3 regions of the Delftia sp. BGA-UO-ETr-SB1 genome follow, and region 1 is predicted to be linked to each of the others. Evidence: predicted binding sites of a transcription regulator. Region 1 holds the regulator's gene; each other region holds the start of a gene.
The links. Region 1 encodes FNR, which switches genes on or off when oxygen is low (the NO sensors DNR and NnrR bind a similar motif). Its sites were predicted from a motif close to TTGATNNNNATCAA; they were not measured.

Region 1 (9,983 bases):
CCGACAGGCCCATGCGCATGGCAATGGCCACGGATTCGCCCACATGGCGCTCGTAGCGCTCGCGCAGGGCGTCGGGCACGGAAGGCTCCAGGGCCAGGCCGTGCATGCCTTCGACACCGGCCACGGGCTTGCCCGCGTCATGCAGCAGCGCCGCCAGGCCCAGGTCGCGCAGCAGCGATTCCTGCAGGCCCAGGGCCCGGCCCAGCAGCAGGCTGAGCACGGTCACGTTGACGGCATGCACGCTCTGGCTGCTGCCCACGCCATCGGACAGCAGGTGAATGGCCACGTCCTGCGGGCCCGCCAGTTCGGCCAGGCAGCCATCGACCAGGGCCTCGGTGGGCATGCGCGCCTGCTCGGGCGCGCTGGCGATGGTGGTCTCTATGGCCACATAGCCGCGCTCCACCTTCTGAAAGCGCGCATTGCAGTCCTCCAGCCGGCCGCGCCAGTCGGGCACGGACAGCAGCAGCGGTGCTGGCGCAGGTTCGGTGGGTGCAGGCTCGGGGGCCACCACGACGGGCGGCAGCTCCTGCGGCGGCGGGGTGCGCACCTCGGCGGGCCAGGTGTCGCTTTTGTGCGGGACACAGCGCACCACCTCCAGGCCCAGGGATTTCAGGGTCTGGATCTGTGCGCTGGAGGTGATCTTGAAGCTGCTGACCGGAAAGGGATGGTTCAGCCACCCAACATCGAGCTGGACAAACATGCCCGGACGGAGGTCTCGGATATCGATGAGGACGGAATGGTTCACGCGCGGCAACGGCCCCGAGGCTGAAGGAATCGGCAATATGTAAGCCGATGATTCGGGCATTATCTCCAGTTCTGAGGGCCTCGCAGCCAATCCGCGGCCCCAGGTGCCAAGTCTGGCCTCAGCTGTTGCTCAACGGCACCAGAGGCTGGGCTTGTAGATCAGGTCCATCCACAGCGCCCAGACGGCCACGCCCACCAGCATCAGGCCGGCCAGGCGCGTGCCCCATTCGGCGCGCAGGCCGTTCAGGCGCTGCCGGCCCAGCCGCCACAGCCAGGGGCCGGCCACCAGCCACAGCCCGCTGCCCACGCCAAAGGCCGCCATGGCCAGCGCGCCCTGCAACGGGCCGCCGCTGAGCGCGGCGACCAGCACGGCCGAATACAGCAGTCCGCAAGGCATGAGCGCCCAGGCATAGCCTGCCGCCAACGTGCCGCCCGGCGCCGACACCCAGGGCTGCACGCGCCGCCAGGCAGCGCGGCCGGCAGACTCCAGCCAGGCGGGCTGGCGGGCCTGCACCATCATGGCAAGGCCCCAGGCCATCACGGCGACATGGGTCAGCGTCCAGAACGGCTGCAGCGCCGTGGTCTGGCTGGTGATCCAGGACAGGCTCTCCATGGCCAGGGCCGAGGCAGCGCCCAGGCTGGCATAGCCGGCCAGACGGCCGCCGTGGAACAGCGCCGTGCGCAGCCACAGCCGGCTTTGCAATCCATGCACTGCCACCACCTGCGAGCCGCCGCCCTGCCCCGCCCCACCCGTGACCACGCCGCAGGGCGCAGCGCACATGGCAAGGCAATGGGGCCCGCCGACGAGCCCCATGATCAAAGCGGTCCAGAGCAGCGACAACAGCATGGGGCCTAGATGATCCTCGAAAACCGCGCCCGGTTCTTGTCCGCCTGCAGATATCGGTCAAACAGCATGGCCACGCCGCGCACGAAGTACCAGCCCATGGGAGTGACCTGGAAGCCCTCGTCGCTGATCTGCACCAGGCCCTTGGCCTGCAGGTCCTCCAGGGCCGCCATCTCGGGCGCGAAGTACTCGCGAAAGCCCAGCAGCCATGCCTGCTCCATGGGCTCGAACAGCACGGCGCCCTGGCACATGATGGCCATGATGACGGCGCGGCGCACCAGGTCGTCGCGCGACAGCGCCAGGCCCCGCACCACGGGCAGGTGGCTGGCGTCGATGGCGTCGTAGTACTCCTCCAGCGTCTTGGCGTTCTGGCTGTAGCTGGCACCCACCTTGCCGATGGCCGACACGCCCAGCGCAATCAGGTCGCAGTCGGGCTGGGTGCTGTAGCCCTGGAAGTTGCGGTGCAGCCGGCCCTGGCGCTTGGCCACGGCCAGCGAGTCCTCGGGCAGGGCGAAGTGGTCCATGCCCACGTAGACATAGCCACCGTCCATGAACGCGGCGATGGAACGCGACAGCATGGCCAGCTTGTCGGCCCCCTGGGGCAGATCCTCGGCCGCAATGCGCCGCTGCGGCTTGAAGCGCTCGGGCAGGTGGGCATAGGCATAGAGCGCGATGCGGTCGGGCCGCAGCGCGTTGACCTGGGCCAGCGTGCGCTCGAAGGATTCGGGCGTCTGCTTGGGCAGGCCGTAGATCAGGTCCACGTTGATGGAGGCAAAGCCCAGCTGCCGCGCGGCCGCCACCAGCTCGAACACCTGCTCTGCCGGCTGCACGCGGTGCACGGCGATCTGCACCTGTTCGTCGAAGTCCTGCACGCCGAAGCTCAGGCGGTTGAAGCCCAGCTCCTTGAGCACGGCCAGGCGCTCGACGCTGACGGTGCGCGGATCGACCTCGATGGAGTACTCGCCACCCGGCTCCAGCTTGAAATGCTCGCGCAACAGGCCCATCAGCGTGCGCAGCTCGTCGTCGGAGAAGAAGGTGGGCGTGCCGCCGCCCAGGTGCAGCTGGCTGACGGTCTGGCCCTTGCCGCAATGGGCCGTGTGCAAGGCCATCTCGCGCGCCAGGTAGTCCAGGTAGACGGCGGCGCGATCGTGGTGGCGCGTCACGATCTTGTTGCAGGCGCAGTAGTAGCAAAGCGACTCGCAAAAGGGCACGTGCACATACAGCGACAAAGGCATGGCACGCGCTGCGGTACTCGATTTGCGTTGTTGCAGCGCCAGGATATAGTCCTCTGCACCAAAGGCCTCGACAAAGCGGTCGGCGGTAGGGAACGAGGTGTATCGGGGCCCCGGTACGTCAAAGCGACGCAGCAGCTCTGGGGTGACAGCGGTCATGGGTTTTTTCCTCTAATACCTCGACTGTGCCGCAGCACATCGGTCATGTCCTTGACTCATATCAAGAGTTGTTTGAGGGACTGCTGCGACAATTTGATCCAACTCATCGCAATCCACGAGGTCACCGCCGGCACGCTGTGTGCCGCTGATGTTTATCACTCCATGAACCTTCAGACCATCAAAGCCTCCTGCTCCAACTGCAACCTGCGCGAACTGTGCATGCCCATGGGCCTGGATGCCGAGCAGATGCAGCGCATCGACGACATCGTGGCCACGCGCCGCAAGGTCAAGCGCGGAGGCCTGCTGTTTCGCAACGGCGAGACATTCACCTCGCTGTACGCCATCCGCACCGGCTTCTTCAAGACCTGCGTGGCCACCGAGGACGGACGCGACCAGGTCACGGGCTTTCAGATGGCCGGCGAGATCATCGGCCTGGACGGCATCGTCAACGACCACCACACCTGCGATGCCGTCGCGCTGGAAGACGCCGAAGTCTGCGTCATGCCCTTCGACAAGCTGGAAGACCTGTCGCGCGAGGTCACGGCCCTGCAAAACCATGTGCACAAGGTCATGAGCCGCGAGATCGTGCGCGAACACGGCGTGATGCTGCTGCTGGGCAGCATGCGCGCCGAGGAGCGCCTGGCCGCCTTCGTGCTCAACCTGGTGCAGCGCCTGCATGCGCGGGGCTTTTCCAAGTCGGAACTGGTGCTGCGCATGACGCGCGAGGAAATCGGCAGCTACCTGGGCCTGAAGCTGGAGACGGTGAGCCGCACCTTCTCCAAGTTCGCGGACGACAACATCATCGAGGTGCGCCAGCGCCATCTGCGCATCCTGGACACGGAGGCGCTCAAGCGCATCGTCAACAGCCAGCAGTGCCAGTGAGCCTGCGAGGGCGGCAAGCATTCATCCGCCAATGAACAAGGCCCGCGACAGCGGGCCTTGTTCATTGCGGCGGGCTCTCGCTCAGTCCCGCCCCAGCCCCTGCATGGCCAGGTCCGGGTCGGGCTCGGAGACCACGCCGTCATTGAGATCGCGGGCCGAGCGGCCCAGCATGGTGGTCATCAGGCTGGAGAGCATGGTCACGCCCCAGAAGGCGAAGAAGGCCAGCGTGTAGATGCCCTGGCGCGACCAGCCCAGGTCGCCGAGCCAATGCAGCTCCAGCGGGTCCACAAAGGCAAAAACCAGCATCTCCATCACGGCGGCTGCCAGAAAGGCAGGCCAGGCAATCCACATCCAGCGTTGGGCCAACATCAGCGATCTCCTTGTGCTGTCGAGGGGTCGCCTTCATTGTGCGCCGCGCCAACGCATGGCGCCAAGCCCCGCAGCGCCCTGCACGCCTGTAGGAAACCCTCACCCGTCGCGCATGCCGGAGATGCGATCCGCCATGCAAAAAGGCCGCGACTGCGGCCTCTTGCAGGGGTGCACGGCGATCAGCGGTCCGTGGGGTGATCGTGCGCGGGCGTGGCCGCATGGTTGCGGCCGGTGACGGCGGGCGCCATGCTCTTGGGCACTTCGCGCATGCCATCGGCACGCTCGTTGATCGTGATGCCGTTGCGGTAGTAGTCGGGGTCGATCACGGGATCGGCGCCATTGATGGCGATGATGGCCGTGATCACGGCAGCGACCACCACGGCCGCCGGGCCGGCCACCACCAGCCAGACATGGCCGAACTTCCACCAGGGCTTGCCGGCGTCGGGGTGCGAGGGAGCCTGCGCGGGCGCGGACACTGCGGGACTGGAAGACATGGGAAACCTCTTTCTTTCAGGCGGCAGGCGCGGACCGTGCCGCGCCTGCCAGGAACATCACCGGGGCACCAGGAAGACGGCCTTTTCGGACGCGCGTCCCGCGCCTGAATGCACGGCATCGATATCGAAGAATACGGTGTGCGAGCCCGGCTCGGCCGAACCGTAGGGAATCTGCAGGCGCGCCGCAATGCCGCGCGTCTCGGCCGGGCCGACCTCGACTTCCTGCTCGGACGCCAGCTCCAGCCCATCGAGGCCATGGGCGCTGATGCGGTAGCGCTGGGCCTGCTCGGTGGCATTCATGATCTGCAGGCGGTAGACATTCTCCAGCTTGCCGCCCGCCACGATGCGCGACAGCGAGGCGCGGTCGCGGATCACGTCCACCTTGACCGACTGGCGCAGCGCAAGGCTCACGATCATGGCCACGCTCAAGCCGATCAGCACGGCCGAGTAGATCAGCACGCGCGGACGGAAGATGCGGCGCAGCACCTGGGCACGCCGCCACAGGCCGGCCATGGCGTTCTGCGTGGTCAGGCGGATCAGGCCGCGCGGGTACTCCATCTTGTCCATGATGGAATTGCAGGCGTCTATGCACAGGCCGCAGCCAATGCATTCGTATTGCAGGCCGTTGCGGATGTCGATGCCCACGGGGCAGACCTGCACGCACATCTTGCAGTCGATGCAGTCGCCCAGGCCCTGGGCCTTGTAGTCCACCTTCTTGGTGCGCGGCGCACGCGGCTCGCCCCGGCCCGTGTCGTAGCTGACGATCATGGTGTCCCGGTCGAACATGGCGCTCTGAAAGCGCGCATAGGGGCACATGTACTTGCAGACCTGCTCGCGCATGTAGCCCGCGTTGCCATAGGTGGCAAAGCCGTAGAACAGCACCCAGAACATCTGCCAGCTGCCCTGCAGCGCCAGCAGCTCGCCGCCCAGTTCGCGGATGGGCACGAAGTAGCCCACGAAGGTGAAGCCGGTCCACAGCGCAATGGCGATCCACAGCAACTGCTTGAGCGACTTCTTCCAGGCCTTCTCGAAGGTCCAGCCGTTCTTGTCCAGCCGCATGCGCGCGCTGCGGTCGCCTTCGACCTTGCGCTCCACCCACATGAAGATCTCGGTATAGACCGTCTGCGGGCACGAGAAGCCGCACCACAGGCGCCCGGCCACGGCCGTGAACAGGAACAATGCCAGCGCCGAGATGATCAGCAGGCCCGCCAGGTAGATGAAGTCCTGCGGGTACAGCACCAGCCCGAAGAGATAGAAGCGCCGCGTTCCGAGGTCGAACAGCACCATCTGGCGCTGGCCCCACTCCAGCCAGGGCAGGCCGTAGAAAACCAGTTGGGTAAGAAACACCAGGGCCCATCGCCAGCGTGCGAAGACACCGCTGATGGAGCGCGGGTAGACCTTCTTTTCCGACTCGAACATCGACACCAGCTCGCCCGGATCAGGCGTGGCCGGCGTGATCGGAATGACTTTGCGGGGAGGCTTCCCGGTGTCATCCCCGCTCTCGGGCTTCATGGTGGGTTCCTTTGTTTTTTTGAAATATCTGAAAACTCAAAACGCAAAAAGGCGGCGCCGCAGCGCCGCCCCCGTGCTTACTGACGGACTGCGCCGTCTTTGTGCGACATGCCCCAGACATAGGAAGCAAGCACCGCGATCTGCGCCTCGGTCAGCTTGTCCTTCTGGGCAGGCATCTCGTTGTGCTTGCCGTTGTTGATCATGGCCGTGATGGCGGCCTCGCCCCAGCCGTGCAGCCAGATGTCATCGGTCAGGTTGGGCGCGCCCAGGGCCTGGTTGCCCTTGCCGTCCATGCCGTGGCAGGCAGCGCAGGCCGTGAACTTGGACTTGCCCAGCGAAGCCTTGAGCGAGTCGTGCGGGCTGCCCGACAGGCTCAGCACATAGTGCGAGAGATTGCGCACATCGTCGGGCGTGCCGACGGCAGCGGCCATGGGCGGCATGATGCCGATGCGGCCGCCCGTGATGGTTTCCCTGATCTTCTCGGGCGTGCCGCCATGCAGCCAGTCGCCATCGGTCAGGTTGGGGAAGCTCTTGCCGCCGCGTGCATCCGAGCCGTGGCACTGTGCGCAGTTGTTCATGAACAGGCGCTCGCCGATGGCCATGGCCTGGGGGTCCTTGGCCATGTCTTCGGTGCTCATGCTCGTGAACTTGGCGTACAGCGGCTCCAGGTCCGCGCGGGCCTTGGCCATCTCGTTTTCATAGGCGCCCAGCTGCGTCCAGCCCAGCTTGCCCGCGAACGAGCCCAGGCCCGGATAGGCCGCCAGGTAGGCGAAGCCGAACACCGAGGTGATGATGAACAGCCACATCCACCACTTGGGCATGGGGTTGTTCAGCTCGCGCAGGTCCTCGTCCCAGACGTGGCCCGTGGTGTTGTCGGCCGAGGGGACCACCTTCTTGCGTGCGGTGAGATACAGCAGCAGCAGGCAGCCGATGATGCCGCCCAGCGTGATCGCCGTGACATAGATCGACCAGAAGTTGTTTACGAAATCGCTCATGGGAAGTTCTCGTTCTGGTGGAGGGACTCAGTCTTGCTCGAACGGCAGCTGGGCGGCCTCGTCGAAACGGGCCTGGTTGCGGCGGGCGAACGCCCACCACCAGATGCCGATGAAGCAGGCCAGCGAGGCCAGCGTGGCCACGATGCGCATGGTGGTGATGTCCATGTCGCTCTCCTTTACTTGACCGAACGGCCCAGGACCTGCAGGTAGGCGATGACGGCGTCCATTTCCGTCTTGCCCTTGACCTGCTCGGCAGCGCCGCTGATTTCCTCGTCGCTGTAGGGCACGCCCACCTTGCGCAGCGCGCTCATGTGCTGGGCGACCACGGTGTCATCCACCTTGTTCTTTTCCAGCCAGGTGTAGGCAGGCATGTTGGACTCGGGCACCACGTCGCGCGGGTTGTTCAGGTGGATGCGATGCCATTCGTCGCTGTACTTGCCGCCCACGCGGTGCAGGTCGGGACCCGTGCGCTTGGAACCCCACTGGAAGGGGTGGTCATAGACGAACTCGCCAGCCACCGAGTAGTGGCCGTAGCGCATGGTCTCGGCGCGGAAGGGGCGGATCATCTGCGAGTGGCAGTTGTAGCAGCCCTCGCGCAGATAGACGTCGCGGCCCATCAGCTGCAGCGGCGTGTAGGGCTTGAGGCCCGCCACCGCTTCCGTGGTCGACTTCTGGAAGAACAGCGGAACGATTTCCACCATGCCGCCGACGGCTACCACCAGCAGGGTCAGCACGATCAGCAGGAAATTGTTGGTTTCCACCTTCTCGTGGGAAAAGCTCTTGGGAGCGCTATTGTTGTGATCGGACATGAGTAATGCTCCTAGACGCTCAGGCGTGGGCCACGACGGCAGGCACGGCCACCTTCACCGAACGGCCCGAGATCGCGGTCTTCCAGGTGTTCCACAGCATGACCAGCATGCCGCCCAGGTACAGCAGGCCACCGGCCACGCGGATCACGTAGAACGGATAGCTGGCCTTGACGCTTTCGACGAAGGTGTAGGTCAGCGTGCCATCGGGATTGACGGCGCGCCACATCAGGCCCTGCATCACACCGGCGATCCACATCGCGGCGATGTACAGCACGATGCCGATGGTGGCCATCCAGAAGTGCAGTTCGATGGCGCCCACCGAGTGCATCTTGGTCTTGCCGAACAGGCGCGGGATCAGGTAGTACAGCGAGCCCATGGTGATCAGGCCCACCCAGCCCAGGGCGCCCGAGTGAACGTGGCCCACGGTCCAGTCCGTGTAGTGCGACAGCGCGTTGACGGTCTTGATGGACATCATCGGACCTTCGAACGTGGACATGCCGTAGAACGACAGCGACACGATCAGGAAGCGCAGGATGGGGTCGTCGCGCAGCTTGTGCCATGCGCCCGACAGCGTCATCACGCCGTTGATCATGCCGCCCCAGCTGGGAGCCAGCAGGATCAGCGAGAACACCATGCCCACGGACTGCGTCCAGTCGGGCAGCGCGGTGTAGTGCAGGTGGTGAGGACCCGCCCACATGTATGTGAAGATCAGCGCCCAGAAGTGGACGATGGACAGGCGGTAGCTGTAGACCGGACGGCCAGCCTGCTTGGGGATGAAGTAATACATCATGCCCAGGAAGCCTGCGGTCAGGAAGAAGCCCACGGCGTTATGGCCGTACCACCACTGCACCATCGCGTCCTGCACGCCGGCGTAGGCCGAGTAGCTCTTCATCCAGCCGGCCGGAATGGCCGCGCTGTTGACGATGTGCAGCAGTGCCACGGCGATGATGAAGGCGCCGAAGAACCAGTTGGCCACATAGATGTGACGGACCTTGCGGATGCCGATGGTTCCGAAGAACACGATGGCATACGAGACCCAGGTCACGGCGATCAGCAGGTCGATCGGCCACTCCAGCTCGGCGTACTCCTTGCCCTGGGTGTAGCCCAGCGGCAGGCTGATGGCGGCGGCGACGATGACGATCTGCCAGCCCCAGAAGGTCAGGCTGGCCAGCTTGGGCATGAACAGCCGCGTCTGGCAGGTGCGCTGCACCACGTAGTAGCTGGTTGCGAACAGCGCCGATCCGCCAAAGGCAAAGATCACGGCGTTCGTGTGCAGCGGACGCAGGCGTCCGTAGCTCAGCCATGGAATGCCGAAGTTGAGTTCCGGCCAGGCCAGCTGCGAGGCGATCAACACCCCGACAGCCATGCCTACCACCCCCCAGACGACGGCCATGATAGAGAACTGCCTTACGACGGAATCGTCGTAATAGACAGCGTTTTTATTTGAACTATCCATCGTGCACCCCTTAGATTGCTATCAAAGTGTTACGTTCTTCGCTCCCGGGCGTGTTGACCCACGTCAATCGTCCCGAAGAATGCGCTCACCCTCTTGCTCCACACTCTCGAACTGCCCGCGATACACGGCCCACCACAGGGCCGCAAGGATGGCCAGCACCAGCACCACCGACAGCGGGATCAGCAAATACAAAATATCCATGGTCAGTTCCCCGTGGCGCTGACGCGCCACGCCTTGCCCCCAAAACGGGCGCGATCCAGCTCAGTGACACCGAGCAAGAGCCGCCTCGCGGCGAAGGTGTCGTTCCCCTCCCGCGAAGCGAGAGAGGGGGAAGCGGCGCAGCCGCTCAGGGGGTGTATTTCCATCAGAACCTCCCCACCGTTGCGGTGGAGCCCGTCTTCATCGCGACGGACGCTGCGGGCGCAGCAGGCGTGCCCGTGTGTTTCGTTGCAGCCAGTGGCAGGCTGCGCGCAAGGCGCGCGGCGTT
Region 2 (9,983 bases), on a different contig from region 1:
GGAGCAGGCTGCGCAGCCGCCAGGACAGGCGCAGCGACTCGGCCGGCCCCGCCCACAGGCTGGACAGCGCCCCGCCCACGCCCTGCTGGCTGGCCATGCGCACATGCACCTGCAGCGGCCTGCCCGGCTGCGCCAGCCCGCCCAGGTCCAGCCACACCGGCCGGTTGAAACTGTTCCACACCCGGCTGCCGCGCGTCTGCCAGGCCAGCTTCCCATCCACATACACCGCCACCGTGCCCACCGTCTGCCAGCGCGGGATATACAGGCGCGCGCCCTGGGGCGTGGGCTCCAGCGCCGCAGGCGGCACCACGGCGCGGAACCAGCGCACCTCGGGCGGCGCCGCGGCCAGGTCGCCGCTGCCCGACACGGCCCTGTCGCCCCCATAGGGCAGGTCCACATCGCTCCACGGCGTCGATGCATCCAGCACCGCGTCGTCGGCCGACGCAAGCGCCGCAGGCGGCGCCCAGTGCGGGCTGCCCGACCGCCACAGCTGCGCCTGGCGCAGTTGCACCGCTTCGCCTGCGGCGGGGCCACGCAGCCCGAACGCCCCCGCCAGCAGCATCGCCAGCGCCACCAGCCCCGCCGAAACCAGCAAGACCCTCCCCTGCAGCAGCGGCTGCGTCATCTGCCCACCCTGGCGGCGCTCATTGCCGCCCCTCGGCCAGCCAGCCGCGCTGCAAGGCCACATGCATCATCTGCGTGCGGCTGGACACCTGCAGCTTGCCGTAGATGCGCCGCACGAAGGTGCGCACCGTATGGCGCGACACGCCCAGCTGGCGCGCCACCTCGTCCAGCGTGTGGCCGCGCGCCACCAGGCGCAGCACCTCCAGCTCGCGCGTGGACAGCGCCTGCGCGGCGGCCTGCGGCTCGGCAGGCGGCTGCAGCCCGGCCACCGCCCCGGCCCGCTGCTGGCGCAGCAGCAGCTTGCGCGCCACCATGGGATTGATGGGGCTGCCGCCCGCGTGCAGGCTGCGCACTTCCTCCAGCACCGCGTCGGCGGCCAGGTCCTTGAGCAGATAGCCCATGGCGCCGGCCTCGATGGCGGCCAGCACATGCTGCTCGTCGCCAAAGATGGTGCTGACCATCACCGCCGCCCCCGGATGGCGGGTGCGTACGGCAGCAATCACCTCCAGGCCGCTGCCATCGGGCAGGCCCAGGTCCACCAGCATCACGTCCATGGCACCGGCCCCATCGGCCCGGCCGAGCTGGTGCAGGGCCTCCGCGCGGCTGGCTGCCGCCCAGCACAGGACCATGTCCTTCGCGGCATTGATCACGCCCACCAGGGCGTGGCGGCAGGCGGCGTCGTCCTCCACCACGGCCACGCGGATGACTGTGGCGCCACCCGTCGCGGCGGCAGAGTAAGGGTCTGTGTGCGTGTCCATGTGGGTGGAGTGCGTGGCGAGGGCCGCATGTTCACATGGAACAAGACCGCTGTCATGTCGCCCGGATAGGTGACATGGGCGGCATGGGTGACACGGGCGGCATGGCGCCCCCGCCCCCTCTCATCGGCCATGTAGCCCGAACGGGGGACATACAGAAAGCCGGACACCCCATAGATTTGCCCTCTTCAGCACATCACCGAGATGCTGTGCCTACCGAGGGGGTCCGCCATGTCCATGATCCATCCGTCTGCTGCAGCCGACGTACCACCCATACCCACGCCGAGCCCCTGGGGCCGGACATTGCCGGGCCTGGCGGGCGGGTTGGCACTGGCCCTTGCCGGCGTCGCGGCCCAGGCCGCCACACTCACCGTCACCACCGCCGGCGAGATTGCAGACACCGAGCCGCTGTCTCGTGCGCAATGCTCGCCTGCCGCAGGCGACCGCAACTGCGACACCCTGCGCGACGCCATCAACCATGCCGCCGATGGCGACACCATCGTCTTCGGCGCGGCCCTGGATGGACAGACCATCTCGCTGACCCGCTTTACCAACTGCCTGGACACCGGGCAGGCCGCCGGCGCCACCTGCCTGCCCCTGGCCAGTTGGCCCGGCTACGTCTCGCAGTTCGGCCCCAGCGCCTTCTTCATCAGCGGCAAGCGCATCACCGTCGACGCCACCGCGAATGGCCTGACGCCCCAGGGCGTGAGCGTGCAGCGCCTCGGGACCGCACCCGGTTTCCGGCTGTTCGACATCGATGCGCAGGGTGGACTGGTCCTGCGCGGCCTGACCCTGGCCGGGGGGCAGGCCACAGGCGGCTCCAGCCGCTTTGGCGGCGGCGCGCTGGGTGCGGGCGGTGCCATCTTCAATCGGGGCCAGCTCACCATCGAACGCAGCACGCTCACGCGCAATCACGCACAAGGGGGGCAAGGAGGCAGGCTTTCCTTGAACTCTTTTGCAGGTGCCGGCGTGGGCGAGGATGGGACTTTGTCCCCGGGGGGACGGCCGAACGCTGGCGGCCCGGACGATGGCGGCCTGGGCGGTGGCAGTGGCAGCGCCAGCGGCAAGTCCGGCGGCTTCGGTGGTGGCGGCGGCGGCTCCGGCGGTGGCGGCTTTGGCGGTGGTGGTGGCCGTCGTGGCAGCGGTGGCGGCTTCGGCGCTGGCAACGGTGGGGGCGGCGCCTTCGACGCTGGCGGTGGCGCAGGCGGCATGGGAGGGGCCATTTTCAACAACGCAGGCACCTTGACGCTGAACCAGGTCACCCTCGCTGGCAACGGTGCACACGGCGGGCTGGGCAACAGCAGCGGCGGCGGCGCCGGCCTGGGTGGCGCCGTTTTCAACTACAACGGCGTGCTCACCATCCGTTTCTCCACCCTGGCCGGCAATACCGTGCAGGCCAATGGCGACGACAACCCTGCCGCGCAAGGCGGCGCCATCTACAGCCTGGGCGATTCCCAGGCCGCCTGCAGTGCGGGTGGCAACACCAGTTGCACTCGCAGCGGTGCCTCGCTGGAGATGCAGGCCAGCATTGCCCAGGGCAGCGTGTTCGAGCCGGCCACCAAACAGCCCGCTGGCAGGGACGTGGTGCTGGACCTGCGCAATGGCGGCACCAGCGATGCCAGCGGCAGCGACAACCTGCTGGGCCTGGCGCAGGCCCTGAACAATGCCGACATCAGCGCCCTGGCCTTCACCACGGGCAACCCGCAGCTCAGCCCCCTGGCCAGCCACGGCGGCCCCACCCAGACCATGTTGAACAGCACCGGCAGCCCGGCACTGGACGGGGTGGCCTGCACGGCCGCACCCGGCACGGACCAGCGCGGCGTGGTCAGGCCCCAGGGTGCGCGGTGCGACATCGGCGCCGTGGAGGCGAACGTCTTCCAGGCGGCATTGACCGTTCTGGCCAGCGGCGCGGGCGGCGTATCGGCGCAGCCCTCCCCGCCTGCGGCCACGGGTGCCGTACAGGACTGCGGCCACCCAGGCGGCCTGTGCCAGGCCGGCTATGGCTACTTCGAAGGCGCGCCCACCCTGGTGACCCTGGCCGCCACCCCCGACCCTGGCCATGCCTTTGCCGCCTGGGGTGATGCCTGCAGCGGCAGCACGTCCACCTGCAGCGTCACCATCGATGCCGCCAGGAGCGTACAGGCCAGCTTCACGGCCTTCAGCGTCACGGCAAGCCTGCCCTCCGGCACCTACGGCACGGCCTACAGCCAGCCGCTGGCGCCCGTGCCCGGCGGCGGCGTGGGGCCGTTCAGCTACAGCGTGGGCAGTTTGCCCGCAGGCTTCAGCCAGGCCGCCGGCACGCTCTCGGCCCCAGCCACGCAGGCGGCAGGCAGCTACAGCTTCACGCTGACCGCCACCGATGCCAACGGCGCCACCACCGAGCCCGCAGCCGTGACCGTGGTGATCGGCCCGGCAGCCACCAGCGCCCACCTGTCGGCCTCCCCCGCTGCGCCAGGCCATGGCCAGAGCGTGACTTTCAGCGCCCAGGTCACGCTGCCTGCCGGCGCCAGCGGCACGGTGGATTTCTTGAACGGAACGCAGGTGCTGTGCGCCAGCGTTCCGGTGACCGGCGGGCAGGCCAGCTGCAGCGTGCCCCGGCTGCCACCGGGCACGGCCACGGTGCAGGCGCGCTATGTGCCCGGTGATGGAAACACCACCGGCTCGGACAGCAACACCGTGACCGTCACGGCGGCCCCCGCACCATCTGCGGCGCCCATTCCAGCGCTGGGCGCCGGGGGGATTGCGCTGCTGAGCCTGCTGACCGCAGCGGGCGCGGCGTTGTCGCGCAGGATGGGCACTTCACGGAAAATCGGCGCTGGCACATCGCCACGCACCCCCAGGAGTTCCCCATGACCGCATCCGCAAGCCGGAGCCCGCTTTCACGCCGCAGCCTGCTGGCCGCCAGCGCAGCCACCGGCCTGGCCCTGTGCGAAAGCGCCCTGGCCGCCCCCGCCGCCCCCGGGAAAAGCACCGAAGCCGCCGTGCTCACCATCAGCGGCCCCGGCGTGCGCGGCAACCGGGGGCCGCTGGACCCGGTGGCCGACCTGCTGCTGAAAAACCATGGCCTGGCCTTCGACTCGGCCTGGACCACAGGGGCTGGTGCGCTGGAGCGCCTGCCCACGGTGGAGATCACGCCCCATATCGAATACGACGGCCAGCCCCACCGGCTGCGCGGCCCGCTGCTGGCCACCGTGCTGCAGGCGGCCGGCGTGGACAGCGCCGCCGCAGCGGCCAGGGGCCAGTGGATCACCCTGCAGGCCATCGACGGCTACCGCGCCCAGCTGCCGCTGGCGCAGGCCCTGCAATGGCGCATGCTGCTGGCCACGCACATGGACGGCCGGCGCCTGGGCCTGGGCGGCCTGGGCCCGCAATGGGCCATGTACGACGCCAACCGCATTGCCGATCTGGCAGGCAAACCGCTCAAGGAACGCTTTGCGCAGGCGCCCTGGGGGCTGTACCACATGGGGCTGCACGCGCAGCAGCCGCAGGGCTGATCCCAAGGCTGCGCATGGTTCCGTTTCGGCGGGGCTGTGCAGGACCTCCGCAAGGGGGTGCCGGCTCCTTTGCCCGGCCCGCCAACCTGCACAGCCCTGCCACCCGTTGGCGGCGGCAAGCTCAGCATAGCGTTGACCACATTGCAACCCGGCCTGCGGCGCGCATTTGGAGTACCATTTCGCGATCCCCTCGGGGGATACGGGCTTGGCGGCCCGGAACAACGTAGGCGCAGCAGCCGCATGCCTTTTGATGAGGCAGCGGCTTTTCATCTTCCCGGTGCTGCGCCGGGCACGGTTCCGTTTTTGGCGGGGCTGTGCGGGACCTCCGCAAGGGGGTGCCAGTTCATGCCAAAGGAGCCGCCATGCCTGACCTCGATGCGCCCAGCGGAGCACACGCCTCCCCGCCTTCCTTCTCTTCCCCGCAAGTGCCGAGGGAAGAGACCAGCCTGTACTACCCCATTTCCGAATACGAGGTCTATCGCATCAAGGACTGCATGCACCAGATGGGCCTGGTGATCGACCTGTGCTGCATGGCCGGCCCCGACCAACAGCTGAACGACCTGGGCGGGCTGATGAGCTTCCTGACCGCGCAGCAGCGCGCGCTGCGGGGCACGCTGCAGACCGTGCAGGCGCGCAAGGCGACGCCGGGGCCGGCCTGTGATCCTGACCCCGGGGGTTGATCAGGCCAGGTGCTGATCGAAGAAGGCCAGCGTGCGGTCGCGCGCCTGCAGGGCGCTGGCCTCGTCGTAGGCGCTGCGCTGGTCGCAGTTGAAGCCGTGGTCGGCGTCGTACAGGTGCACCTGCACATGCTTTTGCGCCTGGGCGAAGGCCTGCACGGCGTCCACGGGAATGTGCGTATCGCGCCGGCCGAAGTGGGCAATCACGGGGCACAGCGGCTCGCGGCCCATCTCCAGCGGCGTGGTCATGCCGCCGCCGTAGTAGCAGGCCGCAGCCGACAGGCTGGGCAGGTTGCAGGCAGCGCGCCAGGCCCACAGGCCGCCCCAGCAAAAGCCCACGATGCCCACCTTGCCGCCCGGCACCAGCGTGGCGGCATGGGCGATGGCGGCCTCGATCTCGGGCAGCACGCCGGGCTGGGGCAGCGCCTCGGCGGCGGATTTCAGCGCCATGCCCTTGGCACGGTCGGCGTCGCCATAGCCCAGGTCCACACCGGCCTCGACACGCGTGAACAGTGACGGCGCCACGGCCACATAGCCGCGGGCTGCCAGGCGGTCGGCCACGGCGCGGATATGGGCGTTGACGCCGAAGATCTCCTGCAGCACCACGACGGCGCCGCGCGCGGGCACATCGGGCCGCGCCACCCAGGCCGGCGAAGCCGTGCCATCCAACGAAGTCAACTGCACAAAACTGCCCATGTCCGCGTTCCTTTCTGTCTGAGAACCTGTTGTGATTTCCCGGTGGGCGGACGCGCCCCGCAATGCTGTAATGGCGGCGGGCCGGCCCGTGCGGCAATTCTTTCACAGGAGACATTCGATGGAACGAAAAGTCGTGCGTACCGGCAAGCGCCGGGCACAGGTGGGCGGCGGCAACCTACAGGGAATGCGATGGACCTCAAACCGCTGATCACGCTGGTGGCCATCATCAACCCGCTGGCCATCGTCCCCTTCTTCATCCACTACACCGAGGGATTCAGCGCCCAGCAGCGCCAGCAGACCATTCGCACGGCGGCGCTGGCCTCGTTCTGCGTGATCGCGGCCTGCGCCATCATCGGGCTGCAGGTGCTGGACTTCTTCAACATCTCGCTGCAGAGCTTTCAGGTGGGCGGCGGCCTGCTGCTGCTGATCAGCGCCATGAACATGCTCAACGCCCGCCCGGCCGAGGAACGGCCCAACGCGCCCACGCTGGTCGCTGGCGCGGAAAAGGCTGCCATGGGCAACAGCATTGCCGTGGTGCCGCTGACGATTCCGCTGCTGACGGGGCCGGCCTCCATGTCCACCGTGGTGATCTACGCCGACCAGGCACGCACCATCTGGCAGCACCTGGCCCTGGTGGGCTATGGCGTGGTGGTGGCGCTGGTGGTGATGGTCTGTTTTTCGCTGGCCGACCCGATCGCCCGCGTGCTGGGCAAGACCGGCATCAACGTGATGACGCGGCTCATGGGCCTGATCCTCGCGGCCCTGGCCGTGGAGGTGATGGCGGGCGGGCTGGTGAAGATCTTCCCCATCCTGGCATCGCCCGCGATCGTGCCCTGAGCGGGCTGGCTGACTGGTGGCCTTACTGCCGGTTCAGATCGGTTCAGGCCGGCACGGCCCGCGCGCGGTCGGCGCTGCCGTCGCAGGCACCGCCGCAGCCCGTGATGGGCTGCTCGGGCAAGGCCTCAGGGTGCGCCAGGGAGCCCGTGGCGGGATCGAAGCCCGCACTGCGCAGATGCAGGGCCAGCGCCGCATCCATGGTCTGCGCATGGTGCACGAACCAGGCCGCCAGCTCGCCCGCCATGCTGCGGATCACGGCCAGATCACCGGCCGCCGCCTTGCTCGCCCCCTCGCGCATCACCTGCAGCACCACCTTGTGCTGCAGGCTGTGGCAGTTCGTGCTGGTGAAGCGCGTGGACTGCATCCAGCGGTCTTCCTGGTCGAAATGCACCTGCGTATGCGCGATCAACTCATCCCAGCGCTTGCACAGCTGCGCATCATCGGCCGCCTCCACCTCGGCCAGCAGCAGGACGAACTCCTGATGCACCTCGTCCATGGCCGGCAACTCCAATGCCAGCGCTCCGCTCCATTCCAGCACGGCCATATGCTTCTCCTGCCTTCATCGTGAAAGCCTGCAGCTTAGGAACAGCACCGCCCAACCCGTTTGACCCACATCAGCCAACCCAAAAACAGCCAAGCCCCGCGAGCGGGGCTTGGTCAAGGCGGATAAAACTGGCGCGGCCAAAAGGCCAGGGGCACCGAGCAAGAGCCGCCTCGCGGCGAGGGCGTCGTCCCCCTCCCTCGCGAAGCGAGTAGAGAGGCGCCGTGCAACGGGGGAAGCGGCGTCAGCCGCTCAGGGGGAGCTTACTGTCCAAACTTCCGCTTGGCATCAGCCACGCAGGTGTCCTTGGCAGCGCCGCTCATGGTGTCGCAACGGGCCTTGGCAGCCTTGTAGTCGGCTTCGCGGGTTTCCTCGGCAGCGTCCTTGCGGGTTTCTGCCACGTTGGCAGCCTTGGCTGCGGAGTTGGCAGCGGGCTCGGCCTGGGCCTTGTTCACCTTGGCGGCTTCCACGGCGTGCACGTGGGCGGCCTTGGCATCCTTCACGCAGACATCCTTGGCGTCGCCCTTGAGGTCATCGCACTTTTCCTTGGCGATGTCGTAGTCCGCATCAGCCTTGGCCTTGAGTGCCTTTTCGCTGTTCTTGGGCGAAGGATTGCGGCGCGATTCCAGTTCGGCCTTGGCCACGTTTTCCTGGCCCTTGGCCTGCTTCTCGCAGACGTCCTTGGCGTTGTCCTTGAGCGGCTTGCACTGTTCCTTGGCAGCCTTGTAGTCGGCCTCGATCTGGTTCTTGGCGGCCGTGTGCTCCGCATTGGTCATGGCCATGGCGCCGGAGGCCATCAGGCCCAGGGCGACAGCGGAAAGCATATGGCGAAAGCGTTGCGGTGTTTGCATGATGGAACTCCTTGTATTTGTACTGAACCGGCCCTTGTTGCCTGCGGCGGCGGGCCATTGGTGCGTGCCCTCAGGCACGCTGGCTGTCGAGGAGCGGATGGCGGCGCCGGCCAGGGCGTCCAGCCCATCCGCAGTCCACCCTCGTCAGTCTTCGAAGCGGAAGTCGGGGTTGCGCTTTTGCCAGTCGGTCAGCTGCTTTTCGGCAGCGTCGCGGGCCAGGCCCTGGCGCTCCTGCAGCTTGCCCAGGAATTGCTCGCGCTTGCCGGCGATCACGTCCAGATCGTCATCGGTGAGCTTGCCCCATTGCTCACGGATCTTGCCGGTGAATTGCTTCCAGTTGCCCTTGATGCGGTCTTCATTCATGGCTTGGTCCTTTCAGTGATGTTGAAGTAGCGCTGTGCAATCAGGCCTTGTTTTTTCAAAGCCGCGATCTGCATCAGCGACGGTTCCACTGTAAAAAACCTGGGGGCTGCGCGTCGTAGTCTGGACCTAGTGTTGACGGTCGTCCCAGGGGCAGCCGAGACGGTGGGATCGGGACTACAGCCCCTGACGGACGCGCGGGAAGCACTGGGTCAGGCGCGGCCCGCCCCTGCCCTGAGTACCCGGCCTTTTCCCCGTATGTCAGCGCCTGCGTCGTGGCGGTTGCGGGGTTGCAGTCCTGCCGAAGGACAGGACTGCTTCGTCAACTGACTCGCCGTGATTGTTTGAACGTAGCGCGCAGCGCGAAGAGAGTTTCACGGCGAACCCCGCAGCCGCCACGGCGCAGGTTGCCCCGCAACGAAGCGAAGGGGTCGCGGACATTCGGGTCGCCTTCTTTGATCTGCCCTTTCTTGGCGAATCAAGAAAGGGCAGTCGGCTGCCGGGCCGAGACCCGGCCTCGAAAAGCAACCACCCGGCAGGGGCGGAAAAAGCCCCACTTGCTTGCAGAGCCAATTGCCGAGAACAAAAAACGGCCAGCGGATGCAATGCACCCACCAGCCGTTCTCAAGAGAATGGATGGGCTGGAAATCCAGCCGCCGCTCAGTGCCCCTGCTGCCCCAGCCACTCATCGATTTGCGCAATGGCGGCATCGGCCGCCGTCGCCAGCGCCTTCGCGCCGCCTGCGGCATCGCCAGAGGCGGCAGGACTGCGCACCTCGAACAGCTTCTGACCCAGCAGGCGGTCCACGGCACCGCTTTGCTCGACCAGGGTGGCGCGCAGGCGCACGACGCCGGCACTGGAGCCGGGCGCGTCGAAGACCTGGCTGAACTCTTCGATGTCCACGCGCAGCAGCGTGGGCACGGCGCCCTGCAGGCGCGGCTGGGCCACGCTTTCGCTGCTGGCCAGCACGGGGCGCTGCAGGCCCAGTTGGCTGCGCAGGCGCTGCTGCAGCAGCAGTGCAGGAGGCTGGCTCCAGCGCGCCAGCTGGTAGGGGCGCAGTTCCTGGCCGTTGGCATAGGCCAGGCGGTAGAACATGGCGGTGCTGCCGTCGGACAGGGCGGGAGCCTCCACATCGGCCAGCGCCAGCG
Region 3 (9,983 bases), 1.8 Mb from region 1:
GTGGTGGGCCTGCCGCCCAGCCTGGCGCGGCGCCTGACGCTGCCGCTGATCGACCTGTTCAGCAAGGACATGCCCAAGGCCCGCCTGGCCGTGGTCGAGGGCTTTTCCATGAACATTGCCGAATGGCTGACTTCGGGCCGCATGGACCTGGGCCTGGTCTATACGCCCGAGCCGCATCCGCACATCGAGGTCACGCCCGTGCTGGAAGAGCGCCTGTGCCTGATCGGCCCGGCGCGCACCCTGGGCGGGCGCAGCGGCGTGCGCTTTGACGAGCTGTCGCAGTTTCCGTTGATCATGCCGCAGCACGGCCAGATCTTCCGCAAGCTGATGGAAGCGCAGGCCACGCTGTCCCAGGTCAAGCTCAACGTGGTCTGGGAAGTGTCCAGCGTGCCGGCCATCCTGGACCTGGTGCGCGGCGGCTACGGCTACGCCGCGCTGACCGACAGCGCCATGCGCAGCCACCTGACCGATGCCGAGCTGGTGGGCATTCCCATCGAGTCGCCCCATGTGGTGAGCACGCTGTGCCTGGCGCAGTCGGCCAAGAAAAAGGCCACGCCGCTGATCCGCAAGACCTCGCTGGCCCTGCGCGAACTGAGCCAGCAGGTGTGCGCGCCGCTCTGAGCGGTTGCAGCGACGGCGGCAGGCCGCAGGTCAGCAGGCCTCAGAGCAGCGGCCGCAGCTCCCGCGCCGCCTCCTGCAGCAGCGGCAGCAGCTCGGCCGCCATGTCGGCGGGCGCCATGCGCTGGGGCGAGGTCACGATGTTGAGCGCGGCCACCGTGCGGCCCTCCATGTTGCGCAGCGGCACGGCCAGGGCCTGCACGGCCAGCTCATGCTCTTCCAGGGCCAGGCAGAAATCCTGGCGGCGCACTTCGTCCAGCACGCCTTCCAGCGCGGCGCTGTCCGTCACCGTGTGGGCGGTCAGGCGCCGCAGATCGTGCGATGCCAGCCATTGCCTGAGCTCGGCCGCAGGCAGGGCGGCCAGCAGCACGCGGCCCGTGGAGGTGGCATGGGCGGGCAGGCGGCTGCCCAGGTGCAGGCCGTGGGCCATGAGGCGCTGGCCGCGCTCGTGCAGGGCGCTGCGCGCGACGATGACCACCTCGTGGCCATCGCGCACCACGCAGGAAAACGACAACTGGGTCTGCGCCGCCAGCCGGTAGAGCACGGGCTGGACGATGCGCGGCAGCCGCGCCGAGGCCAGGTAGCTGCCCGACAGCCGCAGCACCTTAGGCGCCAGCCAGAAATGGCTGCCGTCCGTCTCCAGATAACCCAGGTGCGTCAATGTCAGCAGATGGCGGCGCGCGGCCGTGCGCGTGATGCCAGAGCGCTCGGCCGCCATGGTGGCGTTCAGGCGCTGGCGCTCGGTGTCGAAGCTCTCCAGCACGGCCAGGCCCTTAGCCAGGCCGGCGATGAAGTCATCCGGGTCGATGGGAAAGGGCTGGTTCATGGGCGGGGAGGGCGGGGAGGGCGGGCATGCAGGTAGTGCGCGATTGTCGCGCAGATTGCGCGATCACCGCGCAACGCGTGCTGCAGCCCCTCGTCTTTGCGCTGCCTCAAAACTAATCTTGGGCGCAGGCCATGGCATGAACCGGCCATGACATCGAACAACGCAACGGAGACAAATCAATGCGTACCCAAGTCGCCATCATCGGTGCAGGCCCTGCCGGCCTGCTTCTCGGCCAGCTGCTGTACCGCGCGGGCATAGACAACGTCATCATCGAGCAGCGCAGCGCCGACTACGTGCTGGGCCGCATCCGTGCCGGCGTGCTCGAACAGGTCACCGTGGACCTGCTGGAGCAGGCCGGTGCCGACGCCCGCATGCGCGCAGAAGGCCTGCCGCACGACGGCATCGAGCTGCTGTTCGGCGGCCAGCGCCACCGCATTGACCTGCATGGCCTGACCGGCGGCAAGCGCGTCATGGTCTACGGCCAGACCGAGGTCACGCGCGACCTGATGGAAGTGCGCGCCGCCGAGGGTCTGACCACGGTCTACGAGGCCGCCAACGTGCAGCCCGTGGGCTTCGATGGCGACAGCCCCGTCGTGCGCTACGAAAAGGACGGCCAGGTCCATGAGCTGCAATGCGACTTCATCGCCGGCTGCGACGGCTTTCACGGCATCTGCCGCGCCAGCGTGCCCCAGGACAAGGTGCGCACCTTCGAGAAGGTCTACCCCTTCGGCTGGCTGGGCCTGCTGTCGGACACGCCGCCCGTCTCGCACGAACTGATCTACGCCCAGACCGAGCGCGGCTTCGCACTGTGCAGCCAACGCAGCGCCACGCGCAGCCGCTACTACCTGCAGGTGCCGCTGACCGAAAAGGTCGAGGACTGGAGCGACGAGGCCTTCTGGAACGAACTGCGCCTGCGCCTGGATCCCGAGGCCCGCGAGCGCCTGGTGACCGGCCCCTCGCTGGAAAAGAGCATTGCCCCGCTGCGCAGCTTCGTGACCGAGCCCATGCGCTTCGGCCGGCTGTTCCTGGCCGGCGACGCGGCCCACATCGTGCCGCCCACGGGCGCCAAGGGCCTGAACCTGGCCGCCTCGGACGTGGGCTACCTGTCCAGCGCCTTCGCGCAGTACTACCGCGACAAGGCGCCCGAAGGCATCGACGGCTACTCCGAGCAATGCCTGCGCCGCGTCTGGAAGGCCGAGCGTTTTTCGTGGTGGATGACCTCGCTCATGCACCGCTTCCCCGATGCGGGCGGCTTCGACACCAAGGTGCAGGAGGCGGAACTGGACTACATCGTCAACTCCCGTGCAGGCTCGACCTCGCTGGCGGAGAACTATGTGGGGCTGCCGCTGGTGTGATTCAGCAACGTTGGGTTGCTCAGAACTTTGCTATATGGTGAACGGTTCGGAAGCTAGCGAGAGTAGTCGGAAGCATCTGCCTCGCATAGCTCGAATTTTGAACGCACAGCCTATGTCAGGACGGAATAACACTTGCTGCAAGTGTTATTCCCGAATTACACAGGATTTGTTATTCCATGGTTCCATATGAAACGTCTTCGCGATCACCCCATTCTTTGCAAGCCTGTTTGCCAAAAATAGTAACGGATTTATCCTGCATCTGTGCGGCTAGAAGCATGACGTAGATGGATTTGCCTTGCGCCGTTCCCAGGTTGATTGCCCATTGATTATTATTGCCGCAGGCAGGTGAGCCTGTTTTTATTCCCGCGGTGAAAAATAGGTAATTATCCGCGTTCACGATCAAGGTAGTTACCTTGCCGGAGGATGTTCCAGCTGTTGCTGCAACGGCCTGGGTTATAAAGAAAATAGCGGCGAGGGTCTTTTTCATTTTATTCCTTTGTATTGATTGGGTTTTGCAGGCTGCATTTAATCCAGCAACAGCATGAATAGCGGAGCTATAAGTTTTTTTGTTTCATTGCCAATTTGGTAGCTGACAATTAAGCTTGTGCCCATATAGCTATAAAAACCATGAATCATGATATGGTAATTTCCTGGCGAAGGTGATGGAAAATTGCATTGTTCATTGTTTCCACTAACCCAAGGGCGGCAGTCCCAAGTATCCAAAGTTGGCTGTTGTGCATATCTGACATAAAGATCCAAATCGCCGGAGCCACCACGTGTTTCAATTCGCAAATTCTTGGCGCCGGGTGGAATTGAAGCCGAATAGTACGCAGTCGAGTTTTGTGCGCCTGAGAGATTGGAGATTGTGATTGGAGTTACATATTTCAAAGAACCAGTGGCAGCCGGGTCAAAGGTTGCAGTAATAGTGACGCTGCTATCGGCCGTAATGGCGCAGATGCCGGTACCAGAGCAGTTTCCGCCACTCCATCCGGAAAAAATGCTGCCAGATGCAGGAGATGCCGTGAAATTCAATATGGTGCCCCTGGGAACCGTGAAGGTGCACACGGCCTGATTGCAGGATTGTATATTGCTGGATATGGATCCCTGTCCTTGGCCCGCTTTCGCCAAGGTGATTTGCACATTCGTTTCCACGAATTTGGCAGCTACGCTAACAGTACTATTCATCATGACAATGCAAGTACCCGGTTGGCCAGTGCAAAACTGTGTCCATCCTGCGAAAGCGTATCCGGTATTGGGTGTCGCTGTGAGGGAGACATATGAGCCATGGGGGAAGCTTGCTGCGCAAGAACTGCCGCAATCTATCCCTGCTGGAGAGCTTGTAATTCTTCCCCCTCCCAATGTCTGTACGTCCAGGACATGGTATTGGGTGCTGCCACCCGTGATGCCGAGAGCGGCAGCCAGGTTGATGCGTGGCTTGATGATACCGTTGCGGGGGTCAGCCACAGGTGTTCCTGTGTTTTTGAATGTGTTCAGTATTTCTGTGACAGTCGCACTGGGATTTTTCTGCTTCAGGATGGCCCAGCCGCCCGCAACATGGGGTGCTGCCATCGAAGTTCCATCACGGAATCCATAGGTATTGTCGAGAAGGGATGAATATACTTGAGAGCCGGGAGCCAACAGGCTGAGGAAATGGGCTGAATTGGAGTAGCAAGCGACAGAGTCTAATGCTGATGTTCCAAGGTAATTTCCTTCGCAGTTGTTGCCGGAGCCTGATCTGGCCCAGCTGGCTCCAACGCTGACTGCTGTTGAGATGCAGGCAGGTGCAGACACTCCTCCTGGATAACCGTTGTTCCCTGAGGCAACCACTGTGGCAATGCCCGCACTGGCTAATTGATCGATGATGGCCTTGACGCTGGATTGCTGGGAATCGCAGAACCCGGTGTAGTATCCTCCCCCTAGACTTACATTGACGGAGGCAATTTTGTAAATGCCTCTAAGGCTATATACGCGTTCGAGGGCTTTGATTTGATCTGCGCTGTGCGATGCGGTGCAAGGAGCAGATTTTCCTAGTCCGGCGCAAACGGAAAAATCATTGATTCTGGAGAAAACCTGTATTGCAATGATCTTTGCATCCTTCGCGACTCCAGAGAAACCACTGGTTCCAGAACCTGCAACAATGCCTGCAACATGGGTTCCGTGATCGCAGCCTTCCAAGCTGCAAGGCAGGGCAGAGTCGATGGCCGTTGACTGCGTAACCCCTCCCGGACACAGCGATTGTACGGAGCTGCCAGAGGTCGAAGAGTAACAGGCCTCGGAAACGACTTTGCCTTGAAGAAAGGGATGGCTTTTGAGAACGCCTGAATCCAGAACCGCCACGGTCTGGCCGGCGCCGCTATATCCGGATGCCCAAGCGGTATTTCCACCAATGTGGGGGACGCTGCTATACACGCTAGGGATGGCGAGCTGGTCCCGTTCAATGCTGATGACTTCGGGGGAGTTGGCCAGATCGGCCAATTCACCGGGAGTCACGGTCAGACCCATGAAGGGAATGGTCTCGAAACGGCTCACGGCGTCAGGCGTTGCCGCCAGCGAGGGAAGGCGTTGCAGCATCGACGATTGCATCAGAGCAATTTCGTCACGCTGTTGAGCCACCGCTGAGGCTGACAGCCAAGCTTCTCGAGAAAACGGTACACGCAAGCCCACGATAACCTTTACGTGGCCTGCTTGTGCTGCAGTTTCTTGGAGCCCGCTCAGAGTGGCTATCGTCGATTCATCATTACGTTGAGCAACGGGAGTGTCAGCCTGCGATGCAAGCAGTACGCGTTCCTGGGCACTGGCAGCCAGCGAGAGTGTCAAGGCCAGGCTAAAGACGGAAAAGATCCTGGCGCTGATGACGGCGAATGTTTTTCCCTTGGGATTTCTGTTGGCTGCTGTGTTCACAATGCCCTTTCTTGAGGACGGAGAAGGTGCTGAAGATTTTACGGTCCGCTACTTATCCCGATTGTAGGTGACAAAATGTTTCTTGCGATGGGCTTGTGGCTTCGCTGTCTGGTTCGACAATGGCTGCGAACGGTGACCTCGAAGCCAGCCAGGTGTGCAAGACGTCATCCAATCTTTGCGGTGCAGCTGCTGCCTTTAATCTGCCTGCGTTAGGTATATCCGGTTGATGTATTGCAGCGATTGATGGGAAAAAGAAGGTGGCCTTCGATCTTAGGATGGGTGCGATCCGGTGCCCATAGCTCTGTGTAAAATTGCGCTGTAGATCGCCGCGCGGGCCGCGCACCAAGAGTAAGCTTGCCGGCCATGGCGCACATCACGTTTCCCCCTCCCTATATCGCCCCCCAGAATGCAGCGCAGTCGCTGCGCGACGCAGGCTATGCGGTGCTGCGCCCCGATGAGTTCGCGGCCTGGGCAGGCGTGTCATTGACCGAGCTGCATGCGCTCGATGCCGACTGGGCCCAGCTGCCGCCCGATGCCTTTCTGAAGGACGGCGGGCGCTACCGGCGCCGCCGCCATTCCTGCTTCATCGCGGGGCACAACCAGCTGCAGCAGGTGGAGCACCGCGCGCACTGGCAGCCGGTGGAATACAACGCCCTGCATGGCGGCATGCTGCGCATGTTCGATCCCATGCGCGACGCCACGGCGCAAAGCGCCACCTGGAGCCGGCTGCTGCTGGCGCTGGCGGGCCTGTCCGACCAGGTGTTCTGTGCCCAGGGCAACGATGTGCAGCACGAGCGCTGGTTCATCGAGTCCCACCAGTTCCGCATCGACACCACGGACGGCATTGGCCGGCCCACGCCCGAAGGCGCGCACCGCGACGGCGTGGATCTGGTGGCCGTGATCCTGGTCGGGCGCGAGGGCGTGAAGGGCGGCGAGACACGCATCTTCGAGGCCACGGGCCCCAGCGGCCAGCGCTTCACGCTGACCGAGCCCTGGTCGGTGATGCTGCTGGACGATGCCCGCATGATCCACGAGACCACGCCCATCCAGCCCGAGCAGCCGGGCGGCGTGCGCGATACCCTGGTGCTGACCTATCGCCGCCAGGGTTTCCAGGGCTCGGAGCTGACGCGTCGCCGCAAGGATTGATGCAGCTCAAGACGCTGGCGCATGATGGGCGCACACTTTGGTTCATCGACCCGGCCGCCTCCGATTGTTGACGGCGGCCAAGCACAAAGGAGAAAACGCATGTTCAAGCACATCCTGGTTCCCGTGGACGGCTCCAACAGCTCGATGCTGGCGGTTCACAAGGGCGTGGAGCTGGCCAAGGCCTTTGGCAGCACGCTGACGGCGGTCTACGTGGTGGACCCCTATCCGTTCACGGGCGTGGGCGCCGACTTCGCCTACGGCCAGTCGCAGTACCTGAGCGCGGCCACGGCCGAGGCCAACACCACGCTGGACGCCGTCAAGAAGATCACCGACGAGGCCGGCATCACCGCCACCACCGTGGTGGGCGAAGGCCATGCGGTGCACGAAGGCATCGTGCGCGTGCTCGAGAGCACGGGCGCCGACCTGATCATCATGGGCTCGCAAGGCCGCCGTGGCCTGGAAAAGCTGATGCTGGGCAGCGTGACCCAGCGCGTGCTGGGCGCCGTGCGCGTGCCGGTGCTGGTGGTGCGCGAGTAATCACCGGGCCGCTCGGCCCTTCGCCGGGTGAAACGTCAACGGCTCCCTCGGGAGCCGTTTTTGTTGGTGCGCTGCAAGGGGAGAGGGCGATCAGCGATTGAGCAGCCGTGCCAGCCAGCCTTTTTTCTTGCGCTGCAGTTCCAGCTCCTGCAGCACTTCGTTCTTGAGCCTTTCCTTCTCGGCGGCAGGACTGGACTCGCGCGCCATGCGCAGATAGGCCTTGGCCGAGTCCACGTAGCCGGTGTCTTCGTTGCGGATGTGGTTGAACAGCCAGCGCGAGAGCATGCCGTGCAGCTCGGCGGCCACGTCCTCGCCCGCATCGAAGCGGGTCTGCATCTCGATCACGCGGCGCGTGAACAGCTCGTGTACCTTCTTGTGCGGGCCGGCGAACATGTAGCCGGCGCTCTCGATCAGGCTTTCCTCGAACACGAAGTGCGAGACGGTGTAGTCGATCATCTCGCCGATGACATCGCCCAGGGCCTCACGGTCGGGCGACGAGCGCAGCTCGTAGAGCTTGTTAATGTAATCGACGATGCGGCGGTGCTGCCGGTCGATTTCTGCAATCCCGGTGTCCAGCTCGGGGACCCAGACCAGCAATGCCATGACGTTCTCCAGGAATTCGGTACTTTCATGCAGAGTATTGACCGCCTGCACTTTTCGTTTCTTGACCCAGATCATTGTCTTGTTGAGAGCGTCAATCTGGGGAGAGGTCGGTGAATTGGAGCGAAGGTGCCCTTTGGTGCCAGAAATTGCTGTGGTCATCAGCGTCCGAACGGAGTTATGCTTGGCAGTTTGTGTCCGCGGCCTTGGGGTAGCGGCAGCATTGACTTCTGAAGTGTTTGAGCTTGGGGGAGCTTCAATGCAATGAAAATAATGTAGGGAGAACCCTGGGATGCAACCCAAAAATAACGTCCAAACAATTGATTGGATCCAGGCCTTGCGGGGCGTGGCAGCCGTGCTTGTAGTGCTCACGCATGCCAGAGTGGTGTTCAGCCAAGGTGCTGGTCAAGAGATTGCGTGGAAGTTCTTGGTACACGGGGCTGTAGGGGTTGACCTGTTTTTCATCATCAGTGGGTTCATCATGGTTCTCACTACTCAGAACTGTGATGGATCAGCCAGATACTGTACGGATTTCGTCATTAAGAGATTCTCCCGCATCTGGCCTTTGCTTTTTGTCGTTAGCGTTATTTATTTCTTCATCGCATGGAGACATGCTGGTGATATTTCAAAACCCTACGTCCAGGCATTGCTGAGTCAATTGATCTTCAAGCCTGTCAGTCCCAGTGCCGCCAACTTCTATTCCATGCCTGTGGATTTGGCGTGGACACTTTGTTTTGAGGCATTTTTTTATTTTGTGATTGCCATTTCTCTTTGTTTTGGAAAGTATCGCTGGTGGGTGGCGCTGACTATTTTATCCATGGGGTTGGTGATTTATCCTGCTGTGAATCAGGGGTTTAATTTTAATTTTTATACACAACCGATAATTGAGTGGAATCATTATCTGAATCTGGCAATTCATCCGGTCGTCTGGGACTTCGTTTATGGATTGATTGCAGGGAAACTCTATATTTCCTTGAGAAGAGGGCCGCCGGTGCCCGTGGCAATTTTTCTTCTGTTGCTGGCGCTGCTGGCTTTCATCTCAATACCCTACACCCATCAGGCTGGAATGTACGGCCCCACCATTGCTGGCGGTGGGATGACAATGTTCTTTGCTTTTGTGATGATTTTGCTTGCCAGTAAGAGCATCAAGATACCTGTGGCGGCATGGATGATATGGCTCGGAACGATTTCCTACTCTCTGTATCTCACGCACAGGATAGGGTTTATTTTTGCAAAAGAAATTTCCAGATGGCTGCAGTACACAGGTATGGATGAAATTGCGCGCGAGTGGGTTACTTTTTCTATTTATGTGTTCTTCGGCGTTTTGGCGGGGGCTTTGTTCCACAAATTTGCTGAAGTTCCCTTGTCGGACTTCATCCGGCGAAGATTGAAAAATTTGGTGTCGCTGTTTTTCAATCGGAAAAGAAATGCTGGACTTGAAGAGAAAGTATTGGCTGGAAAGACAGGAGCTTGAGACCAAGGGATGCGGAGGAAGCATCCCATTGTAATTATTCCGATATAGGGGAATTTACTTGAGATGGTTTTTGGGCAGAGGATGCCTGAAGTTGGCTGTGCCAATATCGTCAGTCAATGTTGCTCATTGACCCGGACTGGACCGGCCAATGCATTGGATGGCGCGCATGGCGCGCCATCTCTTTTCACTCGATCTTGGCGCCCGAGGACTCGACGATCTGCTTGGACTGCTTGAAGTCGGCCTGGAACATCTTGTCGAAGTCGGCCACGCTCATGGACTGGGGTTCGGCGCCTTGGGTCTGGATGGCGTCGCGCACTTCGGGCATGGCCAGCAGCTTGTTCACTTCGGCGTTGACCTTGGTCACGACGGCCGTGGGCGTGCCCTTGGGCATGAACAGGCCGTACCAGGTGCTCACGTCAAAGCCCTTGAGGCCCGCTTCGGCCAGCGTGGGCGTATCGGGCAGCGAGGACGAGCGCTTGGCCGATGTGACGGCGATGGCGCGCAGCTTGCCGGCCTTGATCTGGCC

Region 2: the regulator FNR is predicted to act here: its motif matches at 7,688-7,701, upstream of AC57B5_RS18875 (hemerythrin domain-containing protein).
Region 3: the regulator FNR is predicted to act here: its motif matches at 8,048-8,061, upstream of AC57B5_RS09410 (bacteriohemerythrin).

What each region holds. Positions count from the first base shown of each region.
Region 1 covers NZ_JCAQOW010000004.1:158,110-168,092, reverse strand. The annotation lists gene AC57B5_RS01270 (cyclic di-GMP phosphodiesterase) at 1-805, opposite strand, end outside; gene AC57B5_RS01265 (sulfite exporter TauE/SafE family protein) at 875-1,591, opposite strand; gene hemN (oxygen-independent coproporphyrinogen III oxidase) at 1,597-2,979, opposite strand; gene fnr (fumarate/nitrate reduction transcriptional regulator Fnr) at 3,142-3,861, shown strand; gene AC57B5_RS01250 (hypothetical protein) at 3,943-4,230, opposite strand; gene AC57B5_RS01245 (FixH family protein) at 4,410-4,724, opposite strand; gene ccoG (cytochrome c oxidase accessory protein CcoG) at 4,782-6,236, opposite strand; gene ccoP (cytochrome-c oxidase, cbb3-type subunit III) at 6,314-7,231, opposite strand; gene AC57B5_RS01230 (cbb3-type cytochrome oxidase subunit 3) at 7,259-7,396, opposite strand; gene ccoO (cytochrome-c oxidase, cbb3-type subunit II) at 7,408-8,040, opposite strand; gene ccoN (cytochrome-c oxidase, cbb3-type subunit I) at 8,060-9,496, opposite strand; gene ccoS (cbb3-type cytochrome oxidase assembly protein CcoS) at 9,560-9,697, opposite strand; gene AC57B5_RS01210 (heavy metal translocating P-type ATPase) at 9,861-9,983, opposite strand, start outside.
Region 2 covers NZ_JCAQOW010000006.1:11,539-21,521, forward strand. The annotation lists gene AC57B5_RS18840 (sensor histidine kinase) at 1-625, opposite strand, end outside; gene AC57B5_RS18845 (response regulator transcription factor) at 645-1,382, opposite strand; gene AC57B5_RS18850 (choice-of-anchor Q domain-containing protein) at 1,611-4,232, shown strand; gene AC57B5_RS18855 (molybdopterin-dependent oxidoreductase) at 4,229-4,873, shown strand; gene AC57B5_RS18860 (hypothetical protein) at 5,236-5,553, shown strand; gene AC57B5_RS18865 (dienelactone hydrolase family protein) at 5,554-6,246, opposite strand; gene AC57B5_RS18870 (MarC family protein) at 6,436-7,083, shown strand; gene AC57B5_RS18875 (hemerythrin domain-containing protein) at 7,127-7,627, opposite strand; gene AC57B5_RS18880 (hypothetical protein) at 7,888-8,475, opposite strand; gene AC57B5_RS18885 (CsbD family protein) at 8,620-8,838, opposite strand; gene AC57B5_RS18890 (ABC-type transport auxiliary lipoprotein family protein) at 9,496-9,983, opposite strand, start outside.
Region 3 covers NZ_JCAQOW010000004.1:1,912,407-1,922,389, reverse strand. The annotation lists gene AC57B5_RS09445 (LysR family transcriptional regulator) at 1-621, shown strand, start outside; gene AC57B5_RS09440 (IclR family transcriptional regulator domain-containing protein) at 662-1,444, opposite strand; gene pobA (4-hydroxybenzoate 3-monooxygenase) at 1,624-2,799, shown strand; gene AC57B5_RS09430 (hypothetical protein) at 2,969-3,286, opposite strand; gene AC57B5_RS09425 (S8 family serine peptidase) at 3,325-5,700, opposite strand; gene AC57B5_RS09420 (2OG-Fe dioxygenase family protein) at 6,064-6,846, shown strand; gene AC57B5_RS09415 (universal stress protein) at 6,946-7,383, shown strand; gene AC57B5_RS09410 (bacteriohemerythrin) at 7,474-7,986, opposite strand; gene AC57B5_RS09405 (acyltransferase family protein) at 8,276-9,457, shown strand; gene AC57B5_RS09400 (Bug family tripartite tricarboxylate transporter substrate binding protein) at 9,642-9,983, opposite strand, start outside.